DNA from 2 places in the Paenibacillus sp. FSL H8-0537 genome. Region 2 is predicted to be linked to the other one. Evidence: predicted binding sites of a transcription regulator. Region 2 holds the regulator's gene; the other holds the start of a gene.
The links. The regulator CtsR, encoded in region 2, represses protease genes until heat stress. The targets are predictions, from matches to a motif close to ATGGTCAATAAAGGTCAAACA.

Region 1: a site for CtsR is predicted at 1,267-1,287, ahead of clpP (ATP-dependent Clp endopeptidase proteolytic subunit ClpP). Genes of this name have one in related genera too.

The regions. Positions count from the first base shown of each region.
Region 1 covers NZ_CP150290.1:322,450-325,866, reverse strand. The annotation lists gene MHB80_RS01460 (sugar-binding domain-containing protein) at 1-806, opposite strand, end outside; tRNA gene MHB80_RS01455 (tRNA-Arg) at 1,058-1,129, shown strand; gene clpP (ATP-dependent Clp endopeptidase proteolytic subunit ClpP) at 1,360-1,941, shown strand; gene MHB80_RS01445 (HPr family phosphocarrier protein) at 2,132-2,401, opposite strand; gene whiA (DNA-binding protein WhiA) at 2,499-3,417, opposite strand, start outside.
Region 2 covers NZ_CP150290.1:6,353,210-6,356,626, reverse strand. The annotation lists rRNA gene MHB80_RS26975 (23S ribosomal RNA) at 1-1,234, shown strand, start outside; rRNA gene rrf (5S ribosomal RNA) at 1,307-1,423, shown strand; gene MHB80_RS26965 (CtsR family transcriptional regulator) at 1,914-2,375, shown strand; gene MHB80_RS26960 (UvrB/UvrC motif-containing protein) at 2,416-2,940, shown strand; gene MHB80_RS26955 (protein arginine kinase) at 2,965-3,417, shown strand, end outside.

The DNA.
Region 1 (3,417 bases), 980 kb from region 2:
TCCGCAAGTGCCCCCTCCGCTTCAATACCCTGCATCGTCGCCTCATCAAGCTTCCTGCGCCGAGCCATCACCATAGCGTCTCCGATGCCGTGCACGACAATACGCGCCCTGCGGATCACTTCTATAATGTCCTGGATATTCGGTTCCTGCATAATGGGAGCATAAGCTTCCTCTCCAAGATGATCAGGAACGTGAAGCAACCGATAATTGGCACCTGTCCGCTTCGCCATGGTGGAAGCAATCGTATTCGCCTGATAATCGACGCTTTCGCCAAGTCCGCCTCTTGCAGGCACGAACCAATTGGTTTTAAGCGGCGCCACGGCCGAAAGCTGATTTGCCACCTGAGCAGTCGTCGTACCGCCTGTAACGGCAATAACGTCGCCTTGCTCCATCGCTTTGCGCAGTACCTGTCCTCCTGCTCTGCCGAGTTCCCGCTTCGTCTGTGCGGATACATCAGAATCGCCGGCCACAACGACAACCTGGCTCAGCCCAAAATAACTTCTGATCTTCTCCTCAAGCTCCGACAAGCCGAAAATCGTCTGCACAAAAGGCTCAAACTGTTCCAGCAGTTCTTTGCCGGGTTCACTGATCCTCATGCCAGAGGCATGAATTTCAAGCAAGCCCTGTGACTTTAGAAAGTCCGTTTCTGCTCGCAGCACCCTCTCCGTCATACCGAGCGTTGTCGCAAGCGTTCTGCGGCCGATTAGATCAGAGAGCATAACCTGGTGCAGTATCCTATAGCGCTTCCTCATCACGTCGAGCAAATCTGGCAGAAGCTGCTGCTGCAATTCAATCATCTGGCGCATCTTCTAATTATTCACTCCACCCGTACTAAGTTAAGCGAAACCGATACTCACGCATAGCGGTGGACACGAAACGTCCCATGCTTTCGTTTTAAGTCCCACCTCTATTTTACCGAACTTGATCTAACATTTCAAGTCAACAATTTCATATGAAACCGTTTACCGACACGATTTTAGCAAATTTATTTTTAATAGCTGGCTTGATTTCTATTCACATTTAACATATACTAAATCTTGCTGTTACTTTTATACATGCGCCCGTGGTCCAATGGATATGACGTAGGCCTCCGGAGCCTGAGATCTAGGTTCGATTCCTAGCGGGCGCGTTCTGATTAACCGATAACAATTTGCAGCGAGCAATAGGCGTTTATGAAGCCTAGTATGTGGCCACCCTGATGAAAGGGTGGTTTTTTTATATCGTTTTTTAGCTATGAAACGGCATGCGCCCGAGAAAAATCTGATTTGTCTGACTATCTTTGACTTTTAACGTTTCATCCGCTATTATGATGTTACGGCAATATCAATCTTGTTATTTTTCGGAGGAGGTTTACAGGATATGAATTTCGTTCCTATGGTTATTGAGCAAACTAATCGCGGAGAGCGCTCCTATGACATCTATTCCCGGTTATTGAAGGATCGTATTATCTTCTTGGGCTCGGGCGTCAATGACGTTGTAGCCAACTCCATCATCGCACAGATGCTGTTTCTGACAGCAGATGACCCTGAGAAAGACATCTCCCTTTACATTAACAGCCCTGGCGGTTCGATTACCTCGGGTATGGCTATCTATGATACGATGCAATACATCAAGCCTGACGTATCCACCATTTGTGTAGGTATGGCAGCATCGATGGGCGCGTTCCTGCTTGCAGCAGGCGCCAAAGGCAAGCGTTACGCGCTTCCGAACAGCGAGGTTATGATTCACCAGCCGCTGGGCGGCGCTGAAGGCCAAGCGAGCGACATCGAAATCCGTGCTCGCCGCATTATCAAAATGCGCGACCATCTTAACGGAATCCTGTCCGAGCGCACAGGCCAACCGCTTGAGCGCGTTGAGAAGGATACCGATCGCGACTATTTCATGAGCGCCCAAGAAGCTTGCGCGTATGGTCTGGTTGATAAGGTTATTGAGAAAATCTAAATCATCCATCATTCATATGGGTGTATAACAAAACAAACCCGGTTCAGGCGAACCGGGTTTGTTTTGTTATGGACTCTTTTTCAATATGGCTTATATTTCAAAAAAACCGCCCTGGATCATCCTGATCCAAAAGGCGGCATGGCCAAAAGATATGGTTATGAGCAGACGAGTCCCTGCTGCATAAGGCTTCTTATTGGTTCTCGAGCTCTTCCTTGCTTACCAATGCAGCTAAAGCGTTTACAGCCTGTTCTGCGTCCGAACCTTCCGCACTTATGAAAACTTCAGTGCCCGAACTGATTGCCAAGCTCATAATTCCCATAATCGATTTGGCATTCACTTTCTTGTCGTCTTTCTCGACGAATACTTCTGATGAAAATTTATTAGCTTCTTGTACGAATAATGCTGCAGGTCTTGCATGAAGACCTGTTTTTAGTCGAACGACAACCGGAAGCCTTGTCATGGAAAGCATACCCCCTATATCTTATTCAATCCTTAATTATGCCGATAATTTTAAACTCATTGTATCATTATACCATCGGAAACATGAAGTTAAAAGTTTAGCCGTTGCGTATTTTTTCAGCAAGTTCGTCAATTTTGCGAAGCCTGTGGTTTACGCCTGACTTGCTCACTGACCCTTTGAGCAGTTCTCCAACTTCCTTCAAGTTCAGATCGGGATGCTGCAGGCGAATTTCAGCGACTTCCTTGAGCTTATCCGGCAAATTTTCAAGGCCTAGCTCGCGGTCCAGCAGTTTAATATTATCAATCTGCCGCACGGACGCGCCGATGGTCTTGTTCAGGTTCGCTGTCTCGCAATTGACGATTCGATTGACGGAATTGCGCATGTCGCGCATAATTCGCACATCCTCGAATTTAAACAGCGCCTGATGAGCGCCAATAATGTTCAGCAGCTCAATAATTTTCTCGCCTTCCTTAATGTAAAAAATAAAGCCTTTCTTCCGCTCGATGCAGCGGGCATTCAGCTCGAACTTATTGGCCAGCTCCACTAATGAGCCGCAATACTCCTCATACATTGAAGAGATTTCCAAATGGTACGAGGAACCCTCAGGGTTATTCACTGAACCTCCAGCAAGGAAAGCACCACGCAAATATGAACGTTTGCAGCAAGACTTCTTAATCATCGTCTTATCAATTCCGGAGTTGAACACGAAACCCTCAGATACGATATGAAGCTTGCTTAATATAGATTGTACCATTGTTGGAATACGTACGATATACACATTGTTCTTTTTCAGCCGCATTTTTTTCCGAACCAACAGCTCGGTGTGTACCTCAAAGTGCCTTTTGACCAGAGAATAAATACGACGGGCTATTGCAGCATTTTCTGTTGAGATGTCCAAAATGACTTTGCGGCTGGATAAGCTGACAGAACCATTCATCCGAATGAGCGCGGAAAGCTCTGCAAGCTCACAGCAGGAATCCGCTTCAATAAGCGTAAGTTCCTTTTTTGTTTGTGCC
Region 2 (3,417 bases):
GCGGAAGAACTCTCGTTAAGGAACTCGGCAAAATGACCCCGTAACTTCGGGAGAAGGGGTACCTCGGTAGGGTGAATAGCCCGAGGGGGTCGCAGTGAAAAGGCCCAAGCGACTGTTTAGCAAAAACACAGGTCTGTGCGAAGCCGTAAGGCGAAGTATACGGGCTGACGCCTGCCCGGTGCTGGAAGGTTAAGGGGAGCGGTTAGGAGCAATCCGAAGCTGTGAACCGAAGCCCCAGTAAACGGCGGCCGTAACTATAACGGTCCTAAGGTAGCGAAATTCCTTGTCAGGTAAATTCTGACCCGCACGAATGGCGTAACGACTTGGGCGCTGTCTCAACGAGAGATCCGGTGAAATTTTAATACCTGTGAAGATGCAGGTTACCCGCGACAAGACGGAAAGACCCCATGGAGCTTTACTGTAACTTGATATTGAACTTTGGTACGATCTGTACAGGATAGGTGGGAGCCATTGAAGCATGAGCGCCAGCTTGTGTGAAGGCGACGTTGGGATACCACCCTGATCGTATCGGAGTTCTAACCTAGGACCATGAAACTGGTTCGGGGACCGTGTCAGGTGGACAGTTTGACTGGGGCGGTCGCCTCCTAAAATGTAACGGAGGCGCCCAAAGGTTCCCTCAGAATGGTTGGAAATCATTCGGAGAGTGCAAAGGCATAAGGGAGCTTGACTGCGAGACCTACAAGTCGAGCAGGGACGAAAGTCGGGCTTAGTGATCCGGTGGTACCGAATGGAAGGGCCATCGCTCAACGGATAAAAGCTACCCTGGGGATAACAGGCTTATCTCCCCCAAGAGTCCACATCGACGGGGAGGTTTGGCACCTCGATGTCGGCTCATCGCATCCTGGGGCTGAAGTAGGTCCCAAGGGTTGGGCTGTTCGCCCATTAAAGCGGTACGCGAGCTGGGTTCAGAACGTCGTGAGACAGTTCGGTCCCTATCTGTCGCGGGCGCAGGAAATTTGAGAGGAGCTGTCCTTAGTACGAGAGGACCGGGATGGACGTACCGCTGGTGTACCAGTTGTTCCGCCAGGAGCACCGCTGGGTAGCCAAGTACGGACGGGATAAGCGCTGAAAGCATCTAAGCGCGAAGCCCCCCTCAAGATGAGATTTCCCAATTTAGTAAGACCCCTTGAAGACGACGAGGTTGATAGGTTCGGGGTGGAAGCGCAGCAATGCGTGCAGCTGACGAATACTAATCGGTCGAGGGCTTATCCTAACAACACGCTAAAGTTTCAGACATTGTCTTTCGCATCCAGTTTTGAGGGTAGCAATACCCGTACGCAATCCGTTTGGTGGCGATGGCGGAGGGGAACCACGCGTTCCCATCCCGAACACGACCGTTAAGCCCTCCAGCGCCGATGGTACTTGGACCGCAGGGTCCTGGGAGAGTAGGACGTCGCCAAGCACGAGAAGCCTGTCGCAATCATTGCGGCAGGTTTTTTGTTGTCTTGTAAATGAGTTAGACAATCATATAGTGAAAATGCTGTGCACAACTTATCTACAGCCGTGGATGAGGTGCATAGTATTTTTTTTGTGGCGTGTATAAGTCCGTGTTAGCGCGGTTGTTCACATGTGGGTAAGTTTGATCGGCGTTATATGAACATAATGTAAACACGAGTTATGCACATTCGTTCACTTTTTATGCACAGCCTGTTTATAAATAGGATTGATCTAGGCTGGTCGGGTATAATTAGTGCTTTTTCGCATCATGCTAGGTAGTAGCCTTGTGCATAATAGCTTGTGGATGAATAGTCAGAAAATTAAGATTCCATCTCTTGACCTTTCTTAAATTTTGCGTATAATAAAGTTAAAGTCAAAGAAAGTCAAAGTCAGTTGGAGCTGCATATGAATAAGCGTAAGCTTGTGCTCCATGCAGTACCAGGGAGGTTGGTGATATGCGAAACATTTCCGATCTCATTGAACAGTATTTAAAAAATATGCTGCAGGAAAGTACGGAAAGCTCGGTGGAAATACAGCGCAATGAGCTGGCTGAGAAATTTTCGTGCGTCCCTTCCCAGATTAATTACGTGATTAGTACGCGTTTTACGCTGGAGAAGGGTTACATGGTCGAATCGAAGCGTGGAGGCGGTGGTTATGTCCGGATTCAACGGGTAGAGCTGCCAGCTTTGCAGACGATTCAGTTTCATATTCGGCAGACGATTGGAGATTGCGTGGAGCAGAGCGTCGCGGAAGGTCTGATTTATCAGCTTGAAGAAGCGCTGATGGTCACGAAACGCGAGGCGCAGCTGCTGCGTGCAGCAATTGATCGGGAAACCATTGCCGTCAAGCTGCCGCTGCGTGATGAGCTAAGGGCCCGTTTGCTGAGAGCGATGCTTATATCGCTTCTGGTTAAGTAACTTTACCGTGCGTATCGCGCATGGAAAGGGGTGATACGTCTTGATTTGTCAGGAATGCGGCAAGAAGCCGGCAACGCTTCATTTTACGAAGATTGTCGGTGGAGAGAAGACGGAGTTTCACATTTGTGAAGCTTGTGCACGTGAACGGGGAGAAGGTATTCCAGGAACGGCGAATGGCTTCTCTATCCACAGCTTGCTGTCGGGTCTGCTTGATTTTGATCCATCTGGAACATCGGGTTCAGCAGGGACGAAGCCTTGCCCAGTCATACGCTGTGACGAATGCGGATTTACTTATGCGCAGTTCAGCAAGATCGGACGCTTTGGCTGCAGCGCCTGCTACAAGCATTTTTCAGATAAGTTAGATCCGCTCCTTAAAAGGGTACATGGTAGTACGGTGCATACGGGAAAAATTCCGAAACGCTCCGGAGGGCAATTGCAAAATAAACGAGAACTTGATCAGCTCAGACGCGAGTTGTATGATCGTATTGAGCAAGAAGAATTTGAAAGTGCGGCTCAAATTAGGGATCGTATTCGTGAGCTTGAGCGTAAAATAGCAGAGCTGTAAGTCGTGAAGTAAGGAGGATACCTCTTGGAGAGTCGTCGTTTTTCAGAGCAAGCGTTAAGCGATTGGATGAAGGGGGATGGTCCAGAGTCAGATATCGTGATCAGCAGCCGTATACGTATCGCCAGAAATTTGAACCATCATCCGTTTCCGTTGCTCGCTACGAAGGAGCAGTCGCTTGAGGTTATGGAGCAGCTGGCTGCTATAGGGGCATCTGGAAAGCTCGAGCCTATCGGCCAGTTTGATACCATCGTGTTAGCTGATCTTACGGAGCTGGAGAAGCGTGTATTAGTCGAAAAGCATTTGATTAGCCCTAATCTGGCTAATGAATCTCGAGGCGGAGCCTTCATCCTCAGCGATAATGAATCGGTGAGCATTATGATTAATGAAGAAGACCATCTGCGAATTCAATGCCTATATCCGGGTTTTCAAATTCAGGAAGCTTGGACGCTGGCGAATCGGATCGATGATATTTTTGAA